Regions from separate parts of the Arthrobacter sp. 01N444 genome, predicted to be linked through region 2. Evidence: riboswitches for the same ligand, from Rfam matches in the RefSeq annotation. Region 2 holds a riboswitch; the other holds the start of a gene.

Region 1 (3,523 bases), on a different contig from region 2:
GGCTCACGGCGGCGCGAACACCGTACGGCGACGTGATTGTGACCGGACTCCCGCTGGCAGAAAAACAAAGCACCCTGGCCTCCCTGGTCTGGACCATGGTGGTGGTGTCCGCAGGCGGGCTCGTGCTGATCGGGCTCGCCGGCACGGCCCTGATCCGGCGGACCATGAAGCCGCTGGAACAGCTCTCCGAGGTTGCCACCAAGGTCTCCCGTCTCCCGCTGGACGCCGGCGAGGTGGCGCTCGGGGTCCGCGTCCCGACGTCGGCGGCCCATCCCGGAACGGAAGTGGGCAGCGTTGGCTACGCGCTGAACAAGATGCTGGACAACGTCTCCAACGCTCTCGAGGCGCGGCAGGAGAGCGAGATGAAGGTCCGGCAGTTCGTCGCCGACGCCTCGCACGAACTCCGCACCCCGCTGACGGCCATCCGCGGCTACACGGAGCTGATGCGGATGACCGAGCATTTCACCCCCGACGGCGAGAGGTCCCTCGCCCGTGTGCAAAGCCAGTCCGAGCGGATGACCACGCTCGTGGAGGACCTGCTGCTGCTGGCGCGCCTGGACGAGGGACAGCCGCTCAAAATCTCCGACGTCGACCTCACCCAGCTGGCCATCGAGACGGTCAGCGATGAGAAAGTCATGGCCCCGGACCGCATCTGGCAGCTGGAACTTCCGGACGAGCCCGTGGTGGTGCGCGGTGATGCGACCCAGCTTCACCAGGTCCTCGCCAACCTGCTGTCCAATGCGCGCAAGCACACGGAACCCGGGACCAAGGTGGTCACGGGCGTTATGCGCTCGGCTGACGGCAGTGCCGTGGTCACCGTGACAGACAATGGCAGCGGCATCGCCCCGGAATTTATCGGCCGGGTCTTCGCCCGCTTCACCCGGGCCGACGCCTCGCGCACCAATCCGGCGTCGAACCCCGCAGCTGTCCCCGCCGATTCTGCCGTCGCGACGGCGAGGGTCGGGTCCGGGGCTCCCGCACGCTCGTCCTCCGGCGCTGTTTCCGGCAGCCGCGGAGGTCACGGCACGGCGACCGCCGCGCCGACGTCCGAGGGCACCAGCGGGTTGGGCCTGTCCATTGTCCAGTCGATCGTGGAGGCCCACGGAGGAACAGTCGAGGTCACGTCCCGGCCGGGCCGCACGGAGTTCGCCGTGCGGCTGCCCGCCTCGCCGCCGCCGGCGTAACCGGAACGGCCGCCGCCGGCGCAAACGGCCCGGACGGTCGACCGGCGAGCCCGGCGCAACCCGACACCCCGGCACTGTGACTCCTGTTACCAAAATGTGACTTAAGCGGCCGGGTCCTGTAGCGTCGTTAGCGTGCGCCGCCATCGGTGCCGCATATCCGGACGGACGCCAAACTCTGCCGCTTCCCGGATTCCGCTGGACCAGGCAGAGGCGGGGGACCCAGAGTTCCCGGGCAATCTGCTTTCATGCGCCCTCGGGGTGAAGCCGACACGTGATGTTCCGTGCGGCCGGATGACCTCATCCGAACCCGACAGCTAACTCCGCCGGCGTTGAGAGGCCACCATGACTGAATTCCAGGTACAAACACGCCCTGACGGCGGTTCGCATTCCCGCTCAGTTGGCGCCGCCAAGTCGCGCCACCGCGCCGAACCGGTCAAGCAGGCATCCGCCCTGTCGCGGTTCGCCGCCGGGCTCGGTGTAACCGGCCGCCGTGCCGCCGTCGTCACCGCCGCGTGCGCGCTGCTGCTGGGTGGCGGCGCCGCGAGCCAGGCGGCAGAGCCGGGCGCCCACACGGCGAACGTTGCGAGCCAGACGGCCACGATGGCTGACCCGCTGGCCAAGCTCAACTTCGAGCGGGTCCAGGTGGCTGGGCCGACCGCTGCCACGGAAAAGAACGTGGCTCCCCAGATCTCGGAGGTTAAGGCAGCCGAAGCGCTGATCCACGCGCCCGCTGCTGCCGCACCGGCAGCCGCGGCAGCACCTGCTCCGGCCCCCGCGGCAGCCCCCGCACCTGCTCCGGCTCCCGCGGCGGCCCCCGCTCCGGCACCGGCAGCCGCTCCGGCACCGGCACCGGCAGCCGCGCCGGTCGCAGTCGACGACCCCGCCGGCGCGCAGGCCTACGCCGCGTCCCAGCTGGGAAGCTATGGCTGGGCACCCGGCCAGATGCAGTGCCTGCACAAGCTGTGGACCAAGGAATCCGACTGGAAGACCACCGCCACGAACGCCAGCAGCGGCGCCTACGGCGTGGTCCAGTCCCTGCCCGCCTCGAAGATGGCGAGCGCCGGCGCCGATTACATGACCAACTACCGGACCCAGATCAACTGGGGCCTGAACTACGTCAAGTCGCGCTACGGTTCCCCCTGCGGTGCCCTGAACTTCCACTACGCACACAACTGGTACTAAACCGGCACTAGCCGCCCCCCGCCCTGGAGGCCCCGGATCCGCATGGATCCGGGGCCTCTTTGCGTCTCCACGGCCGGACCGGCCCCGGCGGCCCGGACTTCCACAGCCCCCGCACAGCTTGACCCTAAAGCCCTCATATGGGCCGCCGGGAAAGTTGAGCCATGACATTCACAGACCAGGCCACAGGAACCCTGCCCCGCTCCACGGCGACGCCGGCCGGCCCGGCGGCCCCCGGGGCACCCTCGGGGCTTGCCCTGGCCGACGCACCCGTCCCGGGCCCGATCGCCGGGGCCCTGACCGTCCCCGGCGGCTGGCGCACGGCCATTGATACGCGCGCCAGCACGCCCCTGCTGGACGTCACCATCCCGGTCTTCAACGAGGAACGGGACCTCGAGGCCTGCCTGCGCCGGCTCCACGCGTACCTGCTCGGCGCCTTCCCGCATTCCTTCCGGATCACCGTGGCGGACAACGCCAGCACCGACGGAACGCTCAAGGCCGCGGAACGGGTAGCCCGCGAGCTGCGCGAAGTGACGGTGGTCCATATGGCAGAAAAGGGCCGCGGAAACGCACTCCGCAAGGTGTGGCTGGCCTCGCCGTCGCCGGTCCTGGCGTACATGGATGTGGATCTTTCCACTGATCTGGCGGCCCTCGGCCCGCTCCTTGCCCCGCTCATTTCCGGGCACTCCGACCTGGCGATCGGGACACGGCTGTCCCGCAACTCCCGCGTGGTCCGCGGACCCAAACGGGAATTCATCTCGCGCAGCTACAACTTCCTGCTCCAGGCCCTCATGGGCGCCCACTTCAGTGACGCGCAGTGCGGCTTCAAGGCGATCCGGGCGGACGTGGCCCGGCAACTGCTTCCCCACACGCTGGACAACGCCTGGTTCTTCGACACCGAGCTGCTGGTCCTGGCAGAAAAGTGCGGCCTGCGCGTCCACGAAGTCCCGGTGGACTGGACCGACGACCCGGATTCCAGCGTGGACATCGTCCAGACGGCCCTCGCGGACTTGCGCGGCATGGCACGGTTGAGCCGGGACCTGGTCTCGGGCCGGATCCCGGTTCCCGACCTGCGCGCGGCCCTGGCCCGCGGACCGCTGCCGGCCGCCTCGCGGGCACAGGAACAAAGCCCCGGCGGAAGCCTCTTCGGACAGCTCGTC
Region 2 (3,523 bases):
GGGGTGGCGGGAATCCTGCTGGCCGGAATCGTCGGGTGGCTCAGTGCGCGCAGCGCGATTCGTCCCCTCAGTGATGCCCTGGCAAGGGAGCGGCGTTTTGTCCAGGACGCCAGCCACGAATTGCGCACGCCATTGACCATCCTGGACACCAGGATCCAGCTGGCCCAGCGCAACACGGTGCCCGGCTCCAGGCAAAGCCACGACCTGGCCCGGATCCGGGAGGACGCCGCGACGCTGACAGGGATTGTCAACGAACTGCTCCTCGCGGCAACCGCGGAGGCCCCGGACCGTTCCGCGCCCCCTGCCGACCTCGCCGACGCTGCCGCCAGCGTCGCCGGCAGCCTCCAGCAGGTGGCAGAGCAGCGCCAGGTGCGTCTGGAATTCTTTGCCGATGCCCGGCCGCTGGCCCGGATCGAGAAGAATGCGCTGCGGCGTGCCGTGCTGGCCCTGGCGGACAACGCGCTGGCCCACACGCCTCCGGGCGGCCGCGTGTCCATCACGACCTCAATCGAGCAGAAGCGCGCCGTGATCACGGTGGCGGACTCCGGGACCGGAATCACCGGCGTCGATCAGGCCCGGATCTTTGACCGGTTCGTGCGGACGGCCGGCACCGGCACCTCACAGGGACAGCGGAGCTTTGGCATCGGCCTGGCCCTGGTCCGGGAGATTGCTGTCGCGGCCGGGGGCACCGTCGAAGTGGCCGCGACGGGCGACGAGGGAACCGTCATGAAGTTGACGCTTCCGCTCATGGGCAGCGGGAATCCCTGAGGTCCATCCGCCGGGGAAAGATATGCCATCGGGATCCCGGACTCCCGAATGCGGAGACAGGAAAGACCGGCGGTCGAGTTGCCCCCAAGGGAACTCGATCGCCGGTCTTTCCGGACTGTCTGGCCCCGGGTCGGGGCCGTGCGGCTTAGGCGCGGACGAACGTCACGCCGCCGGTCGCGGTGAGCCAGGACAGCGGGTGGACCATGGTCTGGTTCTTGCCGTTCATGCCGCCACTGACCACCTGGCCGTTGCCGGCGTAGATGCCGACGTGGCCGGACTGGACCACCATGTCACCGGGCTGCGGCGTCGCCACAACGGTTCCAAGGCCAAGGAACGCGCGGGGACCGATGTCGCCAACGGGCTTACCCGCGGCGCCAAGGGCCTTTTCCACCATGGCGGTGCAGTCCTGGGTGATGCCCACCTGGCTGTAGGCGGCCGAGAGCATGATGGCGTTGCGTCCGCCCGCGGGCGCCGCGGCCGGCGCTGCAGCCGGAGCCGCTGCCGGAGCTGCTGCCGGAGCGGCCTGCACCTGGATGACCGGCTTGGCCGGAGCCTTGGGCGCTGCCGCCGGGGCTGCAGCGGGAGCCGGAGCCGGCGCGACGGGCTGTTCGATGACGGGCGCGGCAACAGAATCCACTGCGGGGCGCTCGAAGCTGATCTTGACGCTTGAATCGGCGCTGACGGGGGCACTGACCTGTCCGGTGACGTCGACGGTCGACGCCGGAGCAGAGTCACGCTGCACGGGGGCGGTGGCGGCGTTGGCGGCCATTCCGCTGGTCAGGACCAGGCCGGATGCGGCGGCGAGGACGGCGGCATGGCGCGCAAAAGTATTGACTGAAGTCATGAAAAATGTAGCCTCTCCCAATGCCTGCGAGGTGAGCTGTCGGATTCGGATGGGAGGCACCCGGCCGCACTCCCGGGCCCGTCGTTGCGGGCACTGTGCGGCTTCACCCCAAGACCTGCATATCAGCAGATCAAAAGTGGTTTCCCCGTCTCTGCCGGACGTTGATGCGAGTTACCCCCGGGCCGCGGCAGAGTTAGGCAATCGGCTGGGGAGCGCCCGTATCGGAGACAACAGGCACTCATCAACCGTAGCGCGAACCGCACCCGAAAGTCACATTCAGGTAACGGCGCCATGATGCCAGGCCGCAATTTGCCCATAGGGCGGCGCCGTTTCCGAACATAGGATGATGCCATCAGCACCACCGGAAGCGGAGGCCCGAAAATGAACAGCCATTGTGTCGCCATCTGCCAGTTGAGCACTCAGCCCCAAGAGGATTTCGACGTCAACACCGAGCTGCTGATCCTCGACGGCGGGGACGTCCACGTGAGCACATGGGACGCGGAACCACGCGACGGGGGTTTCGACGAGCACATCCTTAATGACCGGGTAGACGCGCTCGGGTACATGGTTGTCAACGACTGGGCTTTCCTGGACGGCAAGGCCTATGCGGTGGTGGAACGGCGGTCAGGCCCGGCGCCGGCCGGCCGCCGCGAACCGTGACCTTCCTGTCGCTGGCGCTGATCGCCGTCATCGCCTTGGCTGGCCCCCTGCTGGCCCTGCCGGCGCGCTGGCACTTGCCTGTCATGCTGGGTGAGCTGCTGGCCGGCATCGCGATCGGGCGCTCAGGCCTGGCCCTGGTGGACCCCGCGGACCCCACGTTCACCCTGCTGGCCAATATCGGGTTTGCGCTGATGATGTTCGTGGCAGGCACCCACGTTCCCGTGCGGGATCCGCACATCCGTGGCGCCCTCGGCAAAGGCTCCCGCCGGGCGATGGTGGCCGCAGCGGCAGCGGTGGTGATCGGAACCGGCATCGGACTGCTGTTCGGGACTGGACATGCTCCCCTCTACGTCGTGCTGCTGGCCTCCTCGTCGGCCGCCCTGGTGCTTCCAATCGTCGATTCCCTGCGCCTCGGCGGGCCAGATGTCGTCGCTATGACAGCGCAGGTGGCAATAGCCGACACAGCCTGCATTGTGGCGTTGCCGCTCCTGGTGGATCCGCCCCACGCAGTCCAGGCGGCGCTGGGTGTCCTCGCGGTGACCGGGTGCGCGGTAGTGCTCTTTGTCGGCTTGCGCTGGCTGGAGCGCCAGGGAATCCGTCGGCGCGTGCACCGGCTCTCGGAAAGCCGCAAGTTTGCCCTGGAGCTACGGATCCAGCTGGCCGTGCTCTTCACCCTGGCCGGTGTCGCCACGTGGAGCAATGTGTCTGTGATGATGGCAGGCTTTTCTTTCGGCCTGGTGATGGCTGCGGTCGGCGAACCGCGGCGGCTGGCCCGGCAACTGTTCGCGCTCAGCGACGGCTTCCTGGGTCCGCTCTTCTTCGTGTGGCTGGGTGCATCGCTGACTCTAAGGGACCTGGCCGGGCACCCGGACATGATGGCCCTCGGCCTGTTGCTGGGGGCCGGGGCCCTGCTGGCCCACGCCGACCTGGCTTTCCTGGGACTCCCGCTGTCGCTCGGGGTGTTGTCGGCGGCCCAGCTTGGCGTACCGGTGGCTGCGGCGAGCATCGGCACGCAGCTTCAGGTCCTGCTCCCGGGCGAGGCCGCGGCCCTGCTGGTGGGAGCGCTGGTCACCATAGCCGCGGGCGCCGTCGCCGGGTCACGGGCGGCGAGGACTTTCGCGGTCCCGGCAAATGCCGGCGGCAAGTCCGGAAATTCCGGCAGCGCCGTTGGGCAGGGCGATCCGGGGGGTCCGAAGGCCTGACAGTCCGAATGTCTAAATGCCTGGGCCAAAGCCGAGCCGGCGGCGAAAT

Evidence for each region. Region 2 has a riboswitch for cyclic di-AMP ahead of AC1DKN_RS14375 (hypothetical protein). Riboswitches for the same ligand answer to the same signal wherever they lie in the genome.
Region 1: it holds a riboswitch for cyclic di-AMP, as region 2 does, so the genes downstream of both, AC1DKN_RS08105 (aggregation-promoting factor C-terminal-like domain-containing protein) here and AC1DKN_RS14375 (hypothetical protein) in region 2, are expected to answer to the same signal.

What each region holds. Positions count from the first base shown of each region.
Region 1 covers NZ_JBFTRB010000005.1:90,119-93,641, forward strand. Annotated here, with positions in the region: gene AC1DKN_RS08100 (sensor histidine kinase) at 1-1,184, shown strand, start outside; cyclic di-AMP (ydaO/yuaA leader) riboswitch at 1,368-1,527, shown strand; gene AC1DKN_RS08105 (aggregation-promoting factor C-terminal-like domain-containing protein) at 1,527-2,366, shown strand; gene AC1DKN_RS08110 (bifunctional glycosyltransferase family 2/GtrA family protein) at 2,528-3,523, shown strand, end outside.
Region 2 covers NZ_JBFTRB010000012.1:88,456-91,978, forward strand. Annotated here, with positions in the region: gene AC1DKN_RS14370 (sensor histidine kinase) at 1-768, shown strand, start outside; gene AC1DKN_RS14375 (hypothetical protein) at 914-1,612, opposite strand; cyclic di-AMP (ydaO/yuaA leader) riboswitch at 1,620-1,822, opposite strand; gene AC1DKN_RS14380 (hypothetical protein) at 2,024-2,272, shown strand; gene AC1DKN_RS14385 (cation:proton antiporter) at 2,269-3,474, shown strand.